4 regions of the Clostridium moutaii genome follow, and region 2 is predicted to be linked to each of the others. Evidence: riboswitches for the same ligand, from Rfam matches in the RefSeq annotation. Region 2 holds a riboswitch; each other region holds the start of a gene.
What was found. Region 2 has a riboswitch for cobalamin ahead of AB8U03_RS12510 (energy-coupling factor ABC transporter permease). Riboswitches for the same ligand answer to the same signal wherever they lie in the genome.

Region 1 (5,671 bases), on a different contig from region 2:
TGTTTTTATCCCTGTCTTTTATCGCCACTCTAATAAATTTATCATCTAATCCCTTAAAATTACTGCACTTTCTTATAAGTATTCCTTTTTTTAAACACAACTCATATAAATCCTGGCAGTTCATATTCTGAATTTCACACAATACAAAATTGCCATATGTATGGTATACTCTTTTTATTATGGGGATTTTGTTCAAATTTTCCAGCATGAATTTTCTTTCATTCTCAATCCATTTTAGAGAACTATCCATATAATGCCTATCCCCCAACACATATTTAGCTGCTGTTTCCGCAAAACAATTTATATTCCAGGGGTTTTGTCTGGCTCTTATCATATCCATTAACTTCTCATCTTTACAAAGTCCATAACCCATTCTTATTCCAGGTAATGCAAAAAACTTTGTAAGAGCTCTGACTATAAAAATACATTTACACTGCTCCATTTCTTCTAAAAAACTGCATCCACTTTTGCCTGTAAATTCCACAAATGCTTCATCTATAATTATGGTTTTGTGGTTTTTGCTGCACCAATTTATGATTTCCCTAAATTTGTCCTTATTTATTACTCCCCCATTGGGATTGTTGGGATTTCCTAAAATCAAAGCCTCTGCACACTTAAGTTTTAATTTGATATCTTCATAATCATAGTCCATATTCTCCGTTAAATTAGAATAGCTTATATTGCAGTTCCATTTTGCAGCATCTTTTTCATATTCTATAAAAGAAGGTACTACAATACATATACTTTTAAAGCAGCTTATGGCCAGATCTATTATTTCTGCAGCTCCATTTCCCAAAACAATATCTCTATCTTCAAGGGTACTTTTTTTGTTATACTCATGATTTCCAAAATAGTCCTTTGAAAAATTTAAATATTGCTTTATATTCCACTTTAATTCCCTGTATTCCATGTCCGGATACTTTTCTACAGCCTTAAGTGATTCCTCTATATTTCTTTTAAAACTATCAGGTACTCCTAAAGGATTTATATTGGAACTGAAATCCAAAAGCTCCCTTCCCTTAAGAAGTCCCTCCGTATATATATCCCCACCATGCTCCATATAAACACGTCCTAATTCTTATTTTTATTATTACATCCAATCCAAACTCAACACAATAAATATTATTCCCCATAAAATTACCATTAGTATTTCAGTAAAATACATGAGATTTATACAATATCTTATGTGTTCAAAATTTAATTCCATCAGTTTATCCCCTATAGTTGGCTTATATACTACCTCTCCAAAATAGATATTGGTGCCACCCAGCTGGATTCCCATGGCACCTGCTGCTGCTGCTTCAGGGTAGGCACAGTTGGGACTCTTATGATTTTTTCTGTCCCTAATCATTATTTTAAAGGCTTTTATTGGGTTGCCCCTTACCATGAAAGATGACATACACATGAGCACTCCTGTAATCCTTGAGGGTATAAAATTAAATATATCATCTACTTTAGCAGGAAAGAATCCTATAAATCTGTACTTTTCATTCATGTAACCCAACATTGAATCCATGGTATTTATACCTTTATAAAGCATTGCAAAGGGTGCTCCAAATACAGCTGCATATATTAGAGGAGCTATAACTCCATCAGAGGTATTTTCCGCCACTGTCTCCACATCTGCCCTTACTATCTCTTCACTTTTTAAATTAGAAGTATCCCTGCCCACTATATAAGAGAGCTTTAACCTGGCATCTTCAATATCTTCTTTTTTTAAAGCATAATATACCTTTTTAGCTTCTACAGCCAGACATTTAGCGGAAATAGTTGTCCAAATAATAAATATATTTATTATTTGATATAAAATCACATGTTTTCTTAGAAATACAAGTGCTGTAAAGGGTATGAAAAAACTTACTGCTCCTACTATTACAACTATTAAACCTCCAAAAGCTTTCAAAGTATTGTCTTTTTTACAAAGTTTTCTGCCTTTCTTCTCCAAATAAGATATAAGTTTTCCTATATATATAACAGGGTGGGAAAACCAATGCGGATCCCCAATTATCCAATCTATTATAACTGCTGCAAAAAGGTCCATGATATTCATATATACAAAGGAAATGGACAAATTAACCCCCCTATTCTGACATTATTGTAGTAGTGTATCAAATTTTTATCTTTTAATGCCCATAATGTCATATATTTTACCCACATCAATGTTCTCCCTGACTATATTAGCTAGCTTGTCTATTTCTTTTTCTCTAAGATCCTCATAGATTGTTGATTTTTTATAACTCAATCCCTTATTTTCTCTTATCCTGTTTGCAATGTATTCTCTAAAATCAATGGCATCAAAAATACCATGTATATAGGTTCCAAATACATTTTGTTTTGCATTTAAAGCTCCATCTTCTATGTTGACCTTCTCCTTATTTTTTTCTATCAATTTAAACAGTGGTTTTGCATCTGCACCATATTTACATATTCCCATATGAATTTCATATCCATATACATCCAATTTCCTTTTTTCTAAAGCTCCATCATTTTTTGTCATGGGAAAATCCACATTACTTCTAGCCTTTATTCTAGTAGTGACTTTTTCCCTTTCAAACACAGTCTCTATATCTAAAAGTCCCAGTCCTTCTACTTCTCCTACATCTGTTTCTGTCTCATAAGGATCCTTTATGGACTTTCCAAGCATCTGATAGCCGCCGCATACTCCTATTATAATTCCGCTATTACTGTATTTTTTAATACAGGCTTCAAGTCCACACTGTCTGATTTTTATTAAATCCTCTATGGTGTTTTTGCTTCCAGGAATTATGAGTAGATCAGGATTCCCAAATTCCTCTGTGGAAGTTATAAATCTTACAGAAATATCATTTTCACTTTTTAGTGCATCTAAATCCGTAAAGTTGGATATATGAGGCAATTTTATTACAGCTATATCTATAGGTGCTGTAACCTTTTTGTTAAATTCCACAGCTCCATCTTCATCTTCCAATGCCAGATTAAAATAAGGTATAACTCCTATACACGGCACTTTAATAACATCCTCCAGCATTTTAAGACCAGGCTTTAATATGTCTACATCTCCTCTAAATTTATTTATTATCGTACCTTTTACCCTGTTTTTTTCTTCCTTCGTAAAAAATAACATAGTTCCTGCAAGAGAAGCAAATACTCCCCCTTTATCTATATCACCTGCTAAAAGCACTGGTGCATCTACTATCTCTGCCATACCCATGTTTACAATATCTCTGTCCCTCAAGTTTATTTCTGCAGGGCTTCCAGCACCTTCCATAACTATTATTTCAAAACTTTTTTCCATTTTTTCAAAATGATTTTTAAGCATGTCTCTAAATTCCAATTTCATATTGTGATATTCCATTGCGGTACTATTTCCATATACCTTGCCGTTTACTATTATCTGACATTTTTTATCTGATGTTGGTTTTAACAATATGGGATTCATATAGGACTCTGGCTGCAACCCAGCTGCATAAGCCTGAAGTACTTGAGCTCGTCCCATTTCTTTGCCATCCAGTGTTATATATGAATTCAATGACATATTTTGAGATTTAAACGGACATACTGAATATCCATCTTGTTTAAATATTCTGCAGAGAGCAGAAACAATTATACTTTTACCAACAGAAGAACCTGTTCCCTGAATCATAATTTTTGCCATAATGGTTACTCCTCCTTAACCTTCTTAAGTATAATAAAAATTTATTTTTAAATAAAAACGAAAGGCAATGAGCCTCTAGAGCTCATTGCCTTTAACATAAAAACCCAGCTTGTGCTGAGAAATCAATCATACTAAAAGTTTCTTCCCCTCCGAAAGCAAAATAAATTAGGCAGGTTTCCTGACTTATGATAAATGCTTGTTTTTATCTTCTTATTCTAAAATGATAAAACAAAACTCATTATCAAATACAGTAGCGGGGGCTGCTGCGGATTTTAACCGTATTCCCTTTTCACCTATATAAGGCACCTAAAATTTTTATTTAATTATAGTCTAAGTTTATTATAATCCGGCTTTCATGTCAACCAACAGATATAAGCAAATTTTTACCATTTAGATGAAAATACTCCTTATAGACAATCTCCACCTAAACTCCAAAATCACTTGATATTATATTTTATTAAAAAATCATTATCCTCAATTACTTCATTATAAATATCATCTCTTATTAAACAATGATCTTCCGAAAATACCAACACACGTTTGAAAAGTCCGTTTACATATTCAAAATCATGAGTGGAACATATTATAGTTTTTCCAGCTTTATTTAACTCTATAAATAAATTATTTAAAAACTTTTTACCTTTGGGATCTATTCCACTCATAGGTTCGTCTAAAACCAATACTTCTGGATTAAGAGCAAGTACGGAAGCTATGGCAACTCTCTTTTTCTCCCCTCCACTTATATTATATGGCTCCTTATTTTCCAAATTCTTTACATTTAAAAGATTTAAACAATCTTCCACTCTTTTTTTTACTTCTATTTCATCCATGCCCATTTGTCTTGGACCAAAAGCCACCTCTTCATAGACACTGGAACAAAAAAGCTGTGCATCTGAATTTTGAAAAACAAATCCCATTTTTTTATGGAATTTCTTTGAAAAATTGCCTTGTTCCAATTTATCGCTGGATATTTCTAAATTGTTAAAATAGTAGCTTCCATTTGTAGGAAATATCATTCCGTTCAATAGTTTCAAAAAAGTTGATTTACCGCTTCCATTGGCCCCTATAAGTGCCACTGAATCTCCCTGTGCTATTTTAACATTTATATTTTTCAAAACTTCTTCATCTTTATACTTAAAAAATACTTTCTTAAATTCTATCATCTTAACCTCATCCCAGTTATGTAAAAATACATAATTATAATAAAAATATTTACTATTAAATATAAAAAATCTGTAAACTTAAACTTAAACTTTGCATGAGAGATGTATTCCCCTGTAAATCCTCTACATTCCATAGCATAGTACATCTCATCCCCCATTTCTTTAGATTTTAAAAACAAACTCCCCATCAGTTTTGAAATAGAAGAATACTTATTGTTATTTCTTCCCACAGACCTAAGCTTAAGAGAATAAAACATATCTAGTGCAAATTCTCCTAAAATATAAATATATCTTAAAGTTATATCAAATACTAAAATAAAAATATCTGGTATAAAAAACTTTTTTAACGCTTTTATTATATCATGCCAGCTGGTAGTGTAGGATAAAGTATTTATGGAGATTATAGTTCCAACTACTTTTAATATAAGCAATATGCTATTTCTCGTATTTCCCATAATTATAGATGGTATTAGCATTACAACAGTAAACAATGGCACAGCTGTACTTAAAATCAATATTTTTTTTATTTCCCTTATATCCAAAAGGCTCAATACTAACAAGAAATATACATCCACCAGAAATACATAGTGAAAGCTCTTGGATAAAGATAAAAATATTATATTTAAAATGGTAAAAAGCAATTTCACTGTAGGATTTAAATTGTATACAAAATTATTTCCTCTTCTATTATTTCTTTTAATAAGAGACAGAAGATGTAATATAGAAAAAATACTTTTATCTATAAATTTATCTTTATCTTCTGTAGGGACATAGTTATCCTTTTTTAAAAGCCAGTCTTCCATAAATTACACCCTCAATTTTAAATTATAATATGCTCATGTTAAAAATATATCATAATTATAAGTATATTTCA
Region 2 (5,671 bases):
ATAGGTATACAGCTATTCCACTTATTGATAATAAAGGTAAATATGTGGGTACGCTCACAGAAGGAGATTTACTTTGGAAGTTGAAAAACACTCCTGATTTGAACTTTAAGAATACAGACAAGGTACTTCTAAAAGAAATTTCCATGCGGATGAACAATAAATCAGTTCGAATTAATTCTGATATGAAAGATTTGATATCACTTGCTGTAAATCAAAATTTCGTACCAGTCATAGATGATAAAGATGTATTTATAGGAATTATAAAACGAAGTGATATAATAAATTATTGTTATAAAGGGTTATTTAATAAAAATTGCAGCCTAGCTGGTAAAATAGAAGAATGATTTTAATTAAAATCATTCTTCTATAAAAATACATGTTGACATTATAAAATTCAAGTGATATCATATACTTAATTTAAATATTAAATCCTTTGACGAGGAAGAGTAACTATATAATTAAGTTATAGAGAGTTGAGAATGGTGAAATCTCAATACTGGATATGTAGTGAATGGACCTAAGAGGAGTAAATTGAAATCTACTCAGGTAGAAAGTAGTGGTTAACGTTAGCCGTACGTTATAACGGATAGGATATGTTTGTATCTGAAAAAGGGGTGTTTAATAGACACAATTTAGGTGGTACCGCGGATATCTCCGTCCTAGTTTTTAGGATGGAGTTTTTTTATGGAAAAATATAGACATTGGTGGTGTTTATTATGTTATGAAAGAAATATTTCTCTCTCAATTATTGTATAAACTTAGGGATTGGCTTAGGGTTTAATATTTAAAATTATAATTTTAGGAGAGTGCCAATTATGAACTTAAAAAAAATGATTATAAATTCTATACTGCTTGCGATTGGTGCAGTATTGCATCAAGTTGTGCCTCCAATATTATTTGGAATGAAACCAGATATATCTCTTGCCATGCTTTTTATAATACTTATATTGAACAGGGATTACAAGACTTGTGTTTGTTCGGGTGTTGTGGCAGGTATTTTAGCGGCAGCAACTACAACTTTTCCCGGAGGACAATTTGCAAATGTAATTGACAAATTCATAACTATAAATGTAATGTTTATTTTAGTAAAACCTTTTAGGGATAAAGTGAATAATCAGATAAATATTGTATTGACTACAGCAATTGGAACAATAGTAAGTGGTACTGCATTTTTAACTGTGGTTTTGCTTACAGTAGGACTTGGGACTAGCTTTACGGCATTATTTTTAACTGTAGTTTTACCCGCAGCTGTTGTAAATACCATAGTGGGTGCAGTTTTATTTAATATAATAAATGTAGCAGTAAAAAGAGGGGCAGTAAAACAAATATAAATTATTAAAAAAATCAAGGGTGTGATTTTATATCCCTTGATTTTTTAAGTTATTTATTATATTTTTTTAATATTCCTTCAAGTATTCTGGCATAACGGCCTTTGTCTTTAGAAGCAGAGTTAAAAAACTCTCTTGCAGAATGAACCTTTAATTCTTCCGAGTGAAGTGCATCTTCACGTTTTGACTTATTTGCAAAAATTTCTCCTTCCAGCATCTGTCTTATATCCTGGAAGCAATCTCCCGCTATCATATTGTTTAATTCAGCACATGTGGCAGCATGTTCTATTTCTTCTTTTGCAAGAACTTTTAGTATTTCTGCAATTTCTCCATATCCCTGCCTTTGAGCTTGACGTGCTATAGCAGTATATAAACCAGCTTCTTTTGTTTCACCTTTAAAGGTTTGCTTTATTGATCTTTGGACATCAGTGCCTTCTGTATCTCCCAAGGTTGTTTCATAAGTTAGTTTTACATCAACAACAATTTCTTACTGACGTTATGAGATAATTAAAATTTATTTCTGTTTCCAATTTATTACCCCTCAGAAGTTTATGGTAATAATTATGTAATATTTACTATTATATTGTAAAGCATTTTTGACAAGTATTTAAGACTTTAATTACAGCTTGACAGTACAATAAATTTGTGAGAAACTTAACTTAATTGTTACATGTAATAGTTTTAAAAGTAAATATGACAAAAATAATATTAAAATATATAGGTGTATTTTTACTTAAAAGGGAAGTTAGATGAGAAGTCTACACGGTCCCGCCGCTGTAAAAGAGGAGTCCTTATAGATATACCACTGGGAAACTGGGAAGGTTATAAGGATGATGATCCCAAGTCAGAAGACCTGCCTATATTATTTGGAAACCGTTAAACTCTACGAGTGATAGGGAGGTGACTGTAATATAGAAATTTATATTGTTTTTTATAAATTTTAACCCCTCAGCGCTTCTAGCTAAGGGGTTAAATTTTTATTTAGAATTAAAATTGATTTTTAAATCTAAAATTGGAGGTAATAAGAAATGCATATTGAAGATGGTATTTTATCACCACAGGCTTGGGGAACATGGTATGCTATAAGTGCTATATTTATGATACCGGGCGTTAAAGAGATAAAAAAAAGAGTTAAAGAGAACTTATATTATAAACCTTTTTTGGCAATGGTAGGTGTAGCCGTATTTATTATATCTGTTATGCATATTCCTGTTCCTGTAACTGGTTCCAGTTCTCACCCCTGTGGTACGGCACTGGCGGCTATTATCGTGGGACCTTTTGCAACTGGTGTTATCTCAGCTATAGTATTGTTTTTCCAGGCAATATTCCTGGGACATGGAGGCATAACCACCATCGGCGCAAACACTTTTTCCATGGGTATAGCAGGAGGAATTTTAGGATATTTGTCATGGAAACTATTCAGATACTTTAAAAGCCCGATTTGGCTGGCCGCAGGAGTGGCAGGTTTTGTGGGAGATATAGTTACATATTTGGTAGCTGCTCTTGAACTTGCAATCAGCTTGCATGGAAATGTTCCTTTAGTTAAACAGTGGATGATATTCTTTTTAGGTTATGGTCCTACTCAATTGCCTTTAGCTATAGCAGAAGCAGTATTTACAGCATTGGTTCTTCAGGTCATGGTAAAAAGGCGTCCTGATTTGTTGCCGGGTGTACTTAGAAAGGAGGAGGCAAAATAATTATGGAATCAAGTGATAATATAAAAAATGGAAAGGGTACAAGCGTTAAATTTCTAGATGGATTTACTAGGGTTGTATTAATAGTAATGATAATTATATTTATTGTTATATTTGGGGCATCAAAATATATGGTCAATCATAAAATGAAAGCCGGAGGTACAGATGATAAGGTAAATACCATGGCATCCAATAAGCACAAACCCTTTATTGAATTACCTGGTGATGCACAGGTAGGAGCATTTACTGTAGCAGGTTTTTTTTCAGGTTTAATAGTGGGACATCACTGGGAAAAATTATTTGGTGAATCAGCTAGAAATAAAAAATCGTTAAAGGAAGAATAAATTATGGAACTATCTTCATTTGGTAAAATATCTGGTAATAAAAGTTTTTTACACCGTTTGGATGGAAGGGTAAAAACAACATTGTTTTTAAGTGCAATTATAATTGTAACTTTTTTTTCACACTGGTATCTAATAGTTTCTCTGTGGGTACTCTCTATAATTGGATATTATACCTTGAATATGCCCTGGAAAAGACTTATAAAGAGGCTTCTTATGCCCTTTAGTATAGCTTGGCTTGTGTTTGCAAGCATGTTATTTACAAATGGAGAACATGTTTTAACTTATATTCCATTTGCAGGATATCATTTTAATATCTACGGGGAAGGTCTTGTACTGGGAATTTTGTTAATGCTTAGAATAATGACAGCGGTTAGCCTGGCATGTGTACTTTCTTTCTGCACTCCGATGATTGAAATACTTGAAACACTCAGAATATTTAAAGTACCTTCAATTATGATAGATTTAGCCGATATGATGTACAGATATATATTTATAATTGAGGATACGGGAAAAAGTATGAGGCATGCTCAATTGAGCCGCATGGGGGATAATTCCGGCTGGATGCACCGTGCTGAAGATGCGGGGAAAATAGCAGTGTATATCATAATAGAATCCTTAGATCGCAGTGTGAGGGTTTACAATGCCATGTTGTCAAGAGGATATAACGAAGAGAGTAAACAAGCTAAATTTTTTACATACCCCATTCCAGCTAAGGACTTTCGCTTTGGAATATTAGGAACAGTTTTATTGGCAGCTTTAATTATTGCAAATATATTCATTTAAAGGAGAATAATATATGGAACTTATTGATGTGGACAAAGTCAGCTATGCTTATGGTGATGGAAGCTTGGCACTTAAAGATGTTAATATGAAAATAAAAAGTGGAGAAAAGGTAGCAATACTTGGCCCAAATGGTGCAGGTAAATCCACTCTTTTTCATCTGTTTAATGGAATTTTAAAGCCTAAATCGGGCACTATTACAATAAATGGACTTCAGGTATGTAAAAAGAATTTAGTTGAAATAAGGCGTATGGTGGGCATGGTATTTCAAGACTCTGATGATCAGCTTTTTAATTCTACAGTTCGACAGGAAATTGCCTATGGGCTTTTGAACATGGGTATGAGCGGGAAAGAATTGGAGGATACAATAGCATGGTCATTGAAGGTGGTTGGAATGACAGGTTATGATGACAAAAGCCCACATAATTTAAGTGGAGGACAAAAAAAGAGAATTGCACTTGCAAGTGTCCTGGCCATGAAGCCTAAAGTAATGGTTTTAGACGAGCCCACGGCAGCTCTTGATCCCAGGGGAGTATATAAATTAATCAAACTTCTTGATGTAATAAATAAAAAACTTGGAATTACTTTGATTTTTGCCACCCATGATGTGGATACAGTTCCTCTTTTAGCTGATACAGTTTATCTTTTGGATAAAGGGAAAATTGTAAAGGGAGGTACAACCCAGGAAGTGTTTAATCAAAAAGAATTTATTCGAAAAATCGATTTAAGGCTTCCAAGAGTAGCTCATTTAGTTGAAATTCTAGATAGAGATGGAGCAATAAATGTAGATACTCTACCCCTTACTATCAGTCAGGCCAAAAATGTTTTAGAAAGTCAAAATAAAAATTGACATGAAAAGATATAGTGTTATAATAAATACTAATATATACGTTTTCATTATTTGGGATATTTTAGAGGATTTCCGGGGTATTCCTATGGATTTATGATATTTGCAATGGACCTGAGAGAGAAGATTTATACATCTGATCTAAAGGAATTATGTAAATATTATTTTAGTAGTTATTAGATGGCAATCTAAACTTTCCCTGATTTTTAGGGAAGGTTTTTTATTTTGGGAAGATAGGAAGAAAATAAGATGAAAAAATTTAAAGGCATTGCAATACCTTTAATTGTATTTGCAATATGGGAGATAGGTTCCAAACTTCATATTTTTAACGATTACATAATTCCATCACCTGCGGAAATAATAACAGCTGCACTGGAATTAATAAAAAAGGGAATACTTTTAAAAAATCTTTTGGTGAGCTTTTTACGGGTTGCATCTGGATTTGGCATAACTTTTGCAATAGCTTTTCCACTGGCTGTATTAGTTGGAATGAATAAAAAGCTTATGCCTTATTTTAATCCAATGTTAGAATTTATAAGGCATATACCTCCAATTGCCGTTATTCCAATTTTAATACTTTGGTTTGGCATAGGCGAAACTTCAAAGCTTGCAGTAATTGTTTTGGCTACTTTTTTCCCCATATTTTCAAATACGTTAAATGGAGTTCTAAATTATGAC
Region 3 (5,671 bases), on a different contig from region 2:
CTACACCGCTTGCCACCTGATTTGCTTTCAATTTTACAGTAAGAATTCCATGGAAAAATGCCAAAATTGCACCAGCACTGCAGCCCGCCATAAAACCCATCCACTTATTTTCAGTATGAATACTGACTAAAAATCCCACTACGGCTCCTACAAGCATCATACCTTCCACTCCAAGATTCATAATTCCCGACTTTTCAGATAGAATTTCACCAAGACATGCATATAACAGAGGAGTACCTGCAACAATTCCCGCCGCAATCACTGAAATCATAAACGTACTGTTCATATGATCAATCTCCCTTCCTCACCAATTTATACTTAAGCAATATTTCACTGCCCAGTACAAAAAGCAGTATAGATCCCTGAAACATCAAGACTGTGCTCAACGAAAAACCCGATGTCTGCAGATTATATCCTCCTACAAAAAGTCCACCCATAAAAAGTGAAACGATCATTATGCAAAATGGATTCAGACTTGACAAAAGGGCGATTATAATCGCCGTATATCCATATCCAGGAGATATATCCTGCTGGAGCCTGTGAAGGGTGCCTGATATCTCTACCATACCAGCTATTCCGGCTATTCCTCCGCTTATAAACATGATAATCAATATGTTTTTTGCATAATTCATGCCTGCATAAATCGCTGTATCTTTATTACTCCCGCTCACTTTTATTTCATATCCCCATTTGGAATACTTGAGAATCAAAAACATCAGTATTGCAATTATAAATGCAATAAAAAGTCCTGCATTTATATCTGTATTTCCAAAAGAGGGTAAAGTTGCGTTTTGTGAAAAAGTTGCAGTTACAGGAAAATTTTTGCCTTCAGGATCTTTCCATGGTCCAAATACCAGATATTGAACCCACAAAATAGCTATATAATTTAAAAGCAGTGTGCTGATAGTTTCATTTATATTTAAAAATGCCTTTGGAACTGCCGCTATCAGAGCCCATATTCCCCCTGATATAAAACCGCATACAAGCATCAGCATCAAAAGTTCTCCCATAGGAAGCTCCGGGAACTTAAGCGCAACCCAGGAAGCCCCAAAAGCTCCCATAAAAAATTGACCTTCTCCCCCTATATTCCAGAGCTTCATGCGAAAAGCCAGTGAAACTCCAAGAGAAGTGAGCATCAGTGGAATGGATTTTGCCACAGTTTCAGAAATACCATATAAGGATCCAAATGCTCCTGAAAATATCTGATAGCATACATCTACCGGATCATTTCCAGTGATGGCAATTATAACAGATGAAAATACAATCCCACCGATTAAGGACACAACAGGAACGGTTATTTTTTTTACAATGGAACAAGAATTTGTTTTTTCTAACTTCCACCTTATAAAATCTGGTCTAGCCATTATAATCATCCCTTTCATTCCCATACATCATAAGTCCTATTGATTTAACATTAACTTGACAAGGTTTTACTATGCCCATTATGGATCCCTGGTGCAGTACAGCAATCCTGTCTGAAAGCTGTAATAAATCCTCAACTTCTTCACAAATAAGGAGAATTGCCTTGCCTTTATTTCTCTCGTCTATCAGAAGTTTTTTTATATATTGTGAAGACCCTATATCAAGACCTCTAAATGGATATGAAAGAACAATTATATTAGGATGTAACTCAATTTCCCTCGCCAGAAGAAGTTTTTGCATATTTCCTCCAGACATTATGCTGACTTTATCATTTATAGAAGATATCTTAATACCAAATTGTTTAATTACATTTGATACATTTTTACATATTTTGCCCCAGTTTATATAAAATCCAGGAGCATATCTATAACTTTCAAGTATCATATTTTCGCAGATGTTCATATTTCCAACAAGTCCTGTACTCATCCTGTCCTCAGGCACATAACCTATCCCACTTTCTATATGTTTTCTCCTGTTTTCATTTATACAGCTTGATCCATTTAAAATTATATCGCCTTTTTCAATGGGAACAAGTCCTGCAATAACTTCCGCCAGTTCCCTCTGACCATTATCATCGATTCCTGCAATACCAAATATCTCTCCCTCATGTATACTAAAAGATATATCCTTCAACTTTACAGATCCTTTTAGAGAATAACAGCATACATTTTTTAATTCTAAAACTTTTCTCTGTTTTATTTCAGCTCTTTTACTTAAAATATATATTTTACCTTTTCCCATCATCATTCCTGAAATTTTGTTTTCTTCCACATGTCTCGTATCAAATGTACCTACTGATTTGCCATTTCTCAATACTGTAATTCTATTTGTATTTTTTATAATTTCTTTCATCTTATGAGATATTATTATAATGGATTTTCCTTCTTTTACAAGCAAATGGAGCGTATTATAAAAGGACTCTATCTCATTTTCTGTAAGCACTGCAGTAGGTTCATCCATTATAAGTACTTTTGCTCCATGCATCAGCACTTTTGTAATTTCAACTTTTTGTCTTTCCCCTACTGTAAGCTGCCATACCTTTGCATTCGGATCTACCTTCAACCCATATTTTTCAGCGCTTTTTACAATCTGATTGTTTATAAGCTTCTTATTATAAATTTGTTTTAAATTTTTAAGGTCAATCATTATATTTTCGGAAACAGTGAATGCATCCACCAGTTCAAAATGCTGATGAACCATTCCTATACCGCAGGCTATGGAGTCTTTTGGTGAATTAAATTCCACAGCTTTTCCATTTATTTTTATCTTACCGCTGTCCGGCTTGTAAAGCCCTGATAGTATATTCATAAGAGTGCTCTTTCCTGCTCCGTTTTCCCCTAAAAGTGCATGAATCTCCCCTTCATTTAATGAAAAACAAATTTTGTCATTGGCAGGTACCTTAGAAAATTGTTTGGATATATTTATCATTTCAACTATTGGTGTTTTTTCCATGCTATCCCTCTCAAACCTTTAAAATCTGCATACCGACTCTTTAAAAAAGCCGGTATGTGAAAATACTATATTCTATTTAGAAATTGTTCCTTCAATGCCTTTTACAAACCAGTTAATTGAAAGCATTTGTTCATCCGTAAGTTTCTGACCTTTGGCAACTTTCAGGTTTCCTGACTGGTCATATATAGGTCCTTCAAATACATTGAGTTTTCCATTTATAATATTGCTTCTATCTTTTGAAACCAATGACTTTACATCACTGCTTACCATACTTCCGTAAGGCCCTATATCGATTATTGAATTATCTTCAATTCCACCCCAATATTGTGATGACTTCCATGTACCATCAGCTGCAGCTTTGACTGTTTTCACATAATACGGACCCCAGTTCCACACTGCTCCCCCAAGTACCGCTTTTGGAGCTTTGGACCTCATGTCCGAACTGAATCCAATTGCATACACTCCTCTTTCCTGGGCAGTCTGGGGCACAGTTGTAGAATCCAGATGCATTGCAAGCACATCAGCACCCGCATCTATAAGACTGTTGGAAGCTGTTTTTTCAGTTGCCGGATCACTCCAAGAATTTGTATATACCACTTTAACCTTTACGTTTGGATTTACCGATTGGGCTCCCAGTGTAAATGCATCAATATTTCTTACCACCTCAGGTATAGAAAATGGGGCTACAAATCCTATTACATTGCTCTTTGTATACTTTCCTGCAATGACTCCAGAAAGATATCTGCCTTCATAATCACGTCCAAAGTATGTACCTAGATTACTTGACGTTTTATATCCACTGCAGTGCATAAAAACTACATTCGGAAACTTTTTTGCCACATCAGTCATATAATCCATATATCCATAAGTTGTCCCAAATATAATTTTATTTCCTTTTTGGGCAAGCTGCGTAAATACTTTTTCTGAATCGGCAGTTTCAGGAACATTGTCCACATATGTCACTTCTGCATTTGGCATATGACTCATCAGATATTTTCTTCCCTGCTCCTGAGCAAAATTCCATCCTGCATCACCTATAGGGCCTTCATAGACAAAAGCAACTTTAATCTTTTTATTACTTGAAGCAGATTGCTCCTGTGTCTTGCTTTGACATCCAACTATAAAACTTGACATTGCCACAATGACACACAATAAAATCAGATTGATTTTTCTACATCTTTTCATAAAATTTTTCCTCCCATATTATAATTCATCATCAAAAAATTTTTGAGCAAAACAAAAAAGGGACCCCCTACGGATCTCAATTATTTACATCTTAATGTAACCATTTACGTATATCTTACAAATAAAACGCAATTTAGCAAAATGTATAATACCTCCCTCCGAAAGAATTAACAAAAACGTCAGGCAGGCTTCCTGGCTCAGATTCATTTTACTCCCTTATCTTCCCAGATACATTACCAGTGATATAAACAAGGTTTCATCCTCCATACAGTAGCGGTGGGGCTGCAGTGCTTCTTGCACTTTTCCTTTTAACTATTAAAAACAGCACCTAACATTAAATATTAAATTTTTAAAAACAATTTATTATCTTATTGTTAAGTATATGATATAAAATTTATCCAGTCAACTTATATTTAAACCAAATACTCCTAAAAAAGAAGTGAGCTACGTTTTCACATAAATCACTTCCTGTATATTATATCACGTATACAACACATTTTGACATAGTATATTATCTACTCACAATATCTGCATTTAAGCCTGCTTTCAAATTCTTCTATAAGTTTATCTCTAAATTTTGGATGAGCAATTTTTATAATCTCTTTATGTCTTTCTCTCAATGACTTTCCTTTAAGCTGGGCTATTCCATACTCAGTAACTATATACTGTATATCATTCCTTGAAGTTGTAACCGCCTCTCCCTTATTTAGAAAAGGAACTATTCTTGATATTTTTCCGCCTGCTGTAGTGGATGATATGGCCATAATGGATTTTCCGCCTTCAGCCATACTTGCCCCCCTTACAAAATCAATCTGTCCGCCGACACCGCTTATCTGCTTCACTCCTATACTTTCAGAAGATATTTGTCCAGTCAAATCTATCTCCACACAGGAATTTATACACACCATTTTATGATTTTTCATGATAACCATGGGATCATTTACATAGTCTACGGGATAACATTCAACCATAGGATTGTCATCTACAAAATCATATAATCTGTTACTTCCCATGAGAAAAGTAGTGATTATTTTCCCTCTGTGGATGCTTTTTCTGCTGTTTGTGATAACGCCGGATTCCACCAAGTCTACAACTCCGTCAGATATCATTTCAGAATGTATTCCCAAATCCTTTTTGTCTTTTAAGAATGAAAGCACTGCATCGGGAATAGCTCCTATTCCGAGCTGAAGAGTGGACCCGTCTTCTATTAGAGAAGCACAGTACTCGCCTATTTTCTTTTCCACATCCCCTATCTTAGGAGATTCCATTTCAATTATAGGTCTGGAACTTTCAACTATATAATCTATGTTTGAAATGTTTATAAAGCAGTCTCCTAAAACTCTAGGCATATTTTCATTCACTTCTGCAATAACCAGTTTGGCGCACTCTGCCGCCGGCTTTATATAATCATTGGACACTCCAAAACTGCAAAAACCATGTTTGTCCGGCTTGCTTACCTGAATCAGTGCCACATCTACGGGTATATAATTCTCTTTAAACAACTTAGGGACTTCATGAAAAAAGCAGGGAATATAGTCTGACCTTCCAGAGTTAACAGCTTCTCTTGTATTCTTGCCGAGAAATAAAGAAGTGTAGTGGATATATTCTTTCA
Region 4 (5,671 bases), on a different contig from region 2:
CTTGTTTTTCAAAAAGCTTTTCTACACTTTTCAAGTCATTGTATTGGGCTACAAGAGTATTTTTTATGCTGTCTTCAGGAACTCCCGCACTGCCTGGAATTCCTTCAGTCATGACTCCGGATCCCGCATCAACCAAAAAATCATCAAAATGTCCGTGATAACAACCTGCAAATTTTATGATCTTGTTCCTTCCTGTATAGCCTCTGGCAAGCTTTACTGCACTCATGGTAGCTTCTGTACCTGAATTTACCATTCGGAGCATTTCCACATTATCCACAGTTGTGCATATATATTTAGCCAGATCCAATTCAATTTTAGTAGTGGCTCCAAAGGATATGGCATTTTCACAGGTGCTTTTTATGGCATTTACCACATCTTCGTCACAATGTCCTAAAAGCATGGGACCCCAGGAGCATACAAAATCTATGTACTCATTGCCATCTTCATCATAAATATAAGCTCCCTTCCCTTTTTTTATTACAGGTGGATTTAGGGGAACATCCTTGAATGCCCTGACAGGACTGTTTACTCCTCCAGGCATATATAATTTGGACTCATTGAATATATCATCACTTATCATCTATTTACATCTCCATTCCTTATTTTGCTGTAAATCACTATCATAATCCTGCTTTAAATCATTATCATAGCTAGGAGGAAAAAATATTTTATTTATCATTTTCAGACACTCATCTTCTCTTCCTTTAAGTTTTTCTTCCTTCAACACTTCTATTGCCCTGTCCACATAAACTCTGGCAGTGCTGTTTATCATTGTGCTTACAAGTACTTCATTGTCTTTTGTATATCTTTTGTTCTTAAAAGTCTGTATTCTTTTATTGCAGATTTCGTCACCATATTTTTTTATCTTTTGTATTTCAGGTGAAAGTTCATCTAAAGCCTGCCATTCCATAAATTTGTTTATATAGTCATCCACAATATATTTATATTTTAACATCTTTTCTTTCCTCATGATTTTATTTCTTTCATCCATCTTGCTTATACTGTCAATATCATAGAGCTGGATCTGGGGTAAATCCGAAACACCTGTATCCACATCCCTTGGCACTGCCAAATCAAATACAAGTAATTTTTTCCATGGAATATCCTCTTTTAAAATTATTGTATGAGGTGCAGAAGTACAACTTATGATACAGTCTACCTTATTATAATAATTTTTTCTCTCTTTGAAGGTTATAAATTTAACCCATTTATAATCATAGCATAAATTTTTGATCTTATTCAAGTCACGGACTACAATATATACCATTTCTGCATTGGAACTTTCGAGATACTTGAGCACCAGCTTGCCGATTTCCCCGAAACCAATTATCATATACTTTTTACAGCCTTTATTTAATGCTTCCCTTACCACTATGGACGGAACCGATACAGGTATCTTATACATCTCACAGATACTTTTGAATTCCTTTCCACAAGCTATTGCATTTTGAAACAGCCTTTCAAGACTGCCTTTTATAGTTTTAGCTTTTACCGCTGCAGTATATGCGGTCTTGATTTGTCCTAAAATTTGATCTTCACCCAGAATTTTTGAATGAAACCCACAGCTGACCTCTACTAAATGTTTAATGGCCTCACTGTCTTTAGCATAAAAAGTATAAGGAATAAGTCTGATGTCCCAATCCAATTCTTTAAATACTATATTAACTAAATCTTCCTTCTGAAATTTTGAATCCATATATATCTCTGTTCTATTACAGGTACTCAATATTAAAACATTCCCCAGAAATTCATGGAGACATTTTAATTTATCTTCCAGCTTTGAAGCTATAATAGAAAACTTTTGTCTGATTTCAATATTACATTCACTTTTTATTCCAATAAGCTGTACCATTTTTATCACTCCCGTTTAATAAAAAAATCCTTTTAACCAAAGTGTTAAAAGGATTTTTGTAATCAATATTTAATTACATATTACTGTAAAAATAGTTTATCAATATATAAGCCCCCTCTATCACTTGTAGAGTTAACGGTGCAAAGTATAGGCAGGTTTTCTGACTTAAGATTCATTATTTAAGTATGCCTTCCCATTTCCCAAGTGGCCTATATTACTTAAATTCATCTAATACAGCTACAGGATAGTTCAGGAATTTTACCTGATTCCCTTTTAATTAACCTACACTTATTATTAGATTTTACCTTAATTATAACATTATCAAGGAAAGAATCAACTCTCATTTAGTGGGGAAAAAACATTCTTTGTGGTGTGGGGTCTGACCCCGTTCCAAAATTTGGAATGGGGTCAGACCCCCATCAAAATTTTTCCATAACCTCCCTATTTTACAGTGCCTTGTAAATCATACAGTGCTTGGGAATTCATTTCCATTCCTCCAAATTCATTTGTTTCTGAGCTCTGGACTGTTCCATTACCATTTTTATTTTGCTGATTATTAGATGTGGTATTCTTCCACTGGCTTTCTGGAACAGCTTTACCGTTTTTCTGAACCCAGCTCATTATATCATCTGAATTTCTTCCCATTCCTCCTGTAAGTACATATCTTATTTCACCTTTTTTAACAAGCTGTTTGAATTCACTTAAGGAAAGTATTTTATCAGATCCTGAGAATCCACCAAGTGGCATCACACTTTTGCCGCTTTCAAGTATTATACTGCCACCAGTATTAGAGCTGGAAACCACAAGAGCATATTTCTCATTTTTAACATGGCTGTCAAGGAACTCTATCAACTTTTTGTTTCCGCTGTTGAGGCTGCTGTTTCCACGACTCCTCATCATATCACTGCCAGATCCACTGCTGGATAGAAGTTCCAGTCCTGCAGCAGGCATGCTTCCATTTACGCCATGAGTTACAGCAGCAGAAGATCCAATAGCAGGAGTTATCAGTATTCCTATAAAAGCAAGACTGGCAAGCACCTTGGCAAAATTTATATTCTTGCCTTGATTTAAACTTTCTCTCTTCATTATCCTGTAAATTATGAGCAAAACAGAAGAAGCAAAGCACAACACTACAGCCGCTATGATTATACCTTTAATTACAGAAGGTATAGTAGTCTTAAAATAGGACAACATAAGCAAATCCAGCAATCCTTCTAAAATAAGCGATCCAGGCAGTAACCATTTCTTTATACTTCCTTCTTTATACAGCTTCCACATGGAAGTAAGACCTATACCCGATAAAGCTGCAATTGGAGGAGCCATCATAGTCAAATAGTACTGATGGAACAGACCTTTAGTATAACTGAAGTATATAAATTCCGGAACAAGCCAAAGGATCCACAGTATTAAATCCAATTTTCTTTTATTATCAAAGGGGAACCTGAGCTTTTCTACTATTGCTGCAGCAATAAATCCCAATATGGATAGTGGTAAAAACCAAACTATCTGATCCGACAAAATATTTTTAGAGAACAGTCTTGTAATACCTGCTGCAGTCTGGCCTCCAAAATTTCCTGAAAGTCCATTAGCTCCGCCAGGTCCACCAGCTCCGCCGAAACCCTGTATTCCTCTTTTCTCTGAGGCATTTCCATTTTTAGATACTGCCCCAGAGGCACTTCCAGAGGTGCTTCCATTTTCAAAGCCCTGCATTTGTCCTTGTTGCCATTTTCCTCTTGCTTCCCCCTGGGCGTTTCCATTTCCTCTTCCCATGCCGCCGCCCATGCCGCCATTAGTGCTGCTTAGCCTTTCCAATCCGTTGTGTCCGAATATAAGCTCCATGACAGTGTTATTTGTACTGCTTTCTACGAAAGGTCTGTTCTGAGCAGGAACCAGGTCCACGACTACTGCCCAGGACAAGGATACTACGGCAAGTACAATTGTACTTACAACAAGGTGCTTTAATCTCTTTTTGACAGGTACAGCCGAAGAAATCAAATATGTTATATATATGGCAGGAATTATCATATATGCTTGAAGCATCTTTATATTGAATCCCACCCCCACAAGAACAAGGCTTATTAAAAGATATTTAAATCTTCCCTTTTCTGCAGCCTTGGACAAAAACATGCAGGCAAAAAGCAGTGTCATCACCAAAAGATTGTCTATGGTATTGTTCCTGCTGTCTGCTACAAAAACAGGTGTGATTGCAAGACATAGTGCTGAAATAAACGCTGCTGTTTTTCCAAAGGATCTTTTAACTATATAATATAAAAGTCCGACGGATATCACTCCTGCAAGAGCCTGGGGAAGTAATATGCTCCATCCCTTGAATCCAAATATCTTGGCGGATATAGTCTGTATCCAGAAACCCAGAGGTGGCTTGTCAATAGACGCAAAACCACCCGGATCAGATGACACAAAGAAAAAGTTTTTAAAATTCATGAGCATGCTTTTTACACCAGCTGCATAATATTCGTTTCCATATCCTTCTATACTTAAATTCGCAAAATTCAATATTGCAGATATAACCAATACTACAGATAGGGCAAATTTTTCTTTTGTAAATTTTATATTTTTCATAATTTCACTCCTTAATTAAACACCCATAATTTATATAATAAAAAATTTATTACCTGGGCTGCAAGTGTTACAACTATTTTTGACACATATATATTAAAATTAAAATTATTTACTAAAAATTTCATGAGTACCACTGTTATAAAAAGTGACGCAACATTCACTAAAATAAATCGTATTAGTTCATAACCAGCATTTTTATCCGAATTTTTATATTCAAAAGTCCATTTTTTATTAAATACAAAACTATTTGCAACTCCACAACTATAACCTATAATCTGGCTTGTGGTATAATGTAATCCAATTGCACCCTGACACAGGGTAAAAACAGCAAAATCTATTATCGTATTCAATATACCCGTAGTGGAAAATCGGCTCAACAATTTAAGTCTTCCATTAAAAATAAAATTCATAGTTTTAATTAACTGACTCATTTTTCTTCTCATCACCTCTTCTACTTATTATGTTTTCAATAATATAATTGGGTCTTCCCTTGCTTTCATCGAAAATCCGCCCTATATACTGGCCTATTATGCCCATGCAGGAAAGCACAATTCCAAACATAATAAAATCAATAGATATAACAAATTGAAAATTTACCACATCCATGCCGTGGGATATACATTTTATAAAATTTATTATAATCAAAACTATTCCCGCGAAAAATGATACTGCTCCCAAATATCCTGAGATTATAAGAGGTTTATAGGAAAATGAAGTTATACCGTCAAAAGCCAATTTAAACATTTTTTTAAGTGGATATTTAGTATCTCCTGCAAATCTTTCATGTCTTACAAATTCCACATAAGTTTGTTTATATCCAATCCAGCTTACAAGCCCTCTTACGTACCTGTTTTTTTCCGGCAGGGAGTTTAAAGCATGACATACCTTCCTGTCTATAAGCCTAAAATCTCCAGCATCCACTGGTATATCAATACTTGTCATACTCTTTAAAACTCTGTAAAAGGCTCCTGCTGTAAATTTCTTAAAAAAAGACTCACCCTCTCTTTTGGCCCTCTTCCCGTATACAACATCATATCCTTCCTTCCACTTTTCAATCATCTTAAGCATAATTTCAGGAGGATCCTGCAAATCTGCATCTATTACAATAACTGCCTTTCCTGCTGAAACTCTCATACCAGCAGTTATAGCAGGCTGATGCCCAAAATTTCTTGAAAAGTTAACAAGCTTTATATTCTCATCTTCACTGCATATCCTTTCTGCTTTTTCACGGGTCTTATC

Region 1: it holds a riboswitch for cobalamin, as region 2 does, so the genes downstream of both, AB8U03_RS08655 (cobyric acid synthase) here and AB8U03_RS12510 (energy-coupling factor ABC transporter permease) in region 2, are expected to answer to the same signal.
Region 3: it holds a riboswitch for cobalamin, as region 2 does, so the genes downstream of both, AB8U03_RS03240 (BMP family ABC transporter substrate-binding protein) here and AB8U03_RS12510 (energy-coupling factor ABC transporter permease) in region 2, are expected to answer to the same signal.
Region 4: it holds a riboswitch for cobalamin, as region 2 does, so the genes downstream of both, hemA (glutamyl-tRNA reductase) here and AB8U03_RS12510 (energy-coupling factor ABC transporter permease) in region 2, are expected to answer to the same signal.

What each region holds. Positions count from the first base shown of each region.
Region 1 is NZ_JBGEWD010000007.1:27,680-33,350, forward strand. Features, by position in the region: gene AB8U03_RS08645 (pyridoxal phosphate-dependent aminotransferase) at 1-1,060, opposite strand, end outside; gene cbiB (adenosylcobinamide-phosphate synthase CbiB) at 1,091-2,044, opposite strand; gene AB8U03_RS08655 (cobyric acid synthase) at 2,117-3,634, opposite strand; cobalamin riboswitch at 3,786-3,959, opposite strand; gene AB8U03_RS08660 (energy-coupling factor ABC transporter ATP-binding protein) at 4,072-4,797, opposite strand; gene AB8U03_RS08665 (energy-coupling factor transporter transmembrane component T) at 4,794-5,600, opposite strand.
Region 2 is NZ_JBGEWD010000012.1:35,227-40,897, reverse strand. Features, by position in the region: gene AB8U03_RS12525 (CBS domain-containing protein) at 1-344, shown strand, start outside; T-box leader at 425-665, shown strand; gene AB8U03_RS12520 (tryptophan transporter) at 816-1,331, shown strand; gene AB8U03_RS12515 (ferritin family protein) at 1,381-1,776, opposite strand; cobalamin riboswitch at 2,031-2,203, shown strand; gene AB8U03_RS12510 (energy-coupling factor ABC transporter permease) at 2,357-3,025, shown strand; gene AB8U03_RS12505 (hypothetical protein) at 3,028-3,366, shown strand; gene cbiQ (cobalt ECF transporter T component CbiQ) at 3,370-4,149, shown strand; gene AB8U03_RS12495 (energy-coupling factor ABC transporter ATP-binding protein) at 4,163-4,996, shown strand; gene AB8U03_RS12490 (ABC transporter permease) at 5,243-5,671, shown strand, end outside.
Region 3 is NZ_JBGEWD010000002.1:112,479-118,149, forward strand. Features, by position in the region: gene AB8U03_RS03225 (ABC transporter permease) at 1-286, opposite strand, end outside; gene AB8U03_RS03230 (ABC transporter permease) at 291-1,364, opposite strand; gene AB8U03_RS03235 (ABC transporter ATP-binding protein) at 1,357-2,874, opposite strand; gene AB8U03_RS03240 (BMP family ABC transporter substrate-binding protein) at 2,947-4,059, opposite strand; cobalamin riboswitch at 4,225-4,406, opposite strand; gene AB8U03_RS03245 (acetyl-CoA hydrolase/transferase family protein) at 4,575-5,671, opposite strand, start outside.
Region 4 is NZ_JBGEWD010000004.1:786-6,456, forward strand. Features, by position in the region: gene hemL (glutamate-1-semialdehyde 2,1-aminomutase) at 1-580, opposite strand, end outside; gene hemA (glutamyl-tRNA reductase) at 581-1,852, opposite strand; cobalamin riboswitch at 1,986-2,153, opposite strand; gene AB8U03_RS05520 (glycosyltransferase family 39 protein) at 2,294-4,432, opposite strand; gene AB8U03_RS05525 (GtrA family protein) at 4,444-4,863, opposite strand; gene AB8U03_RS05530 (glycosyltransferase family 2 protein) at 4,847-5,671, opposite strand, start outside.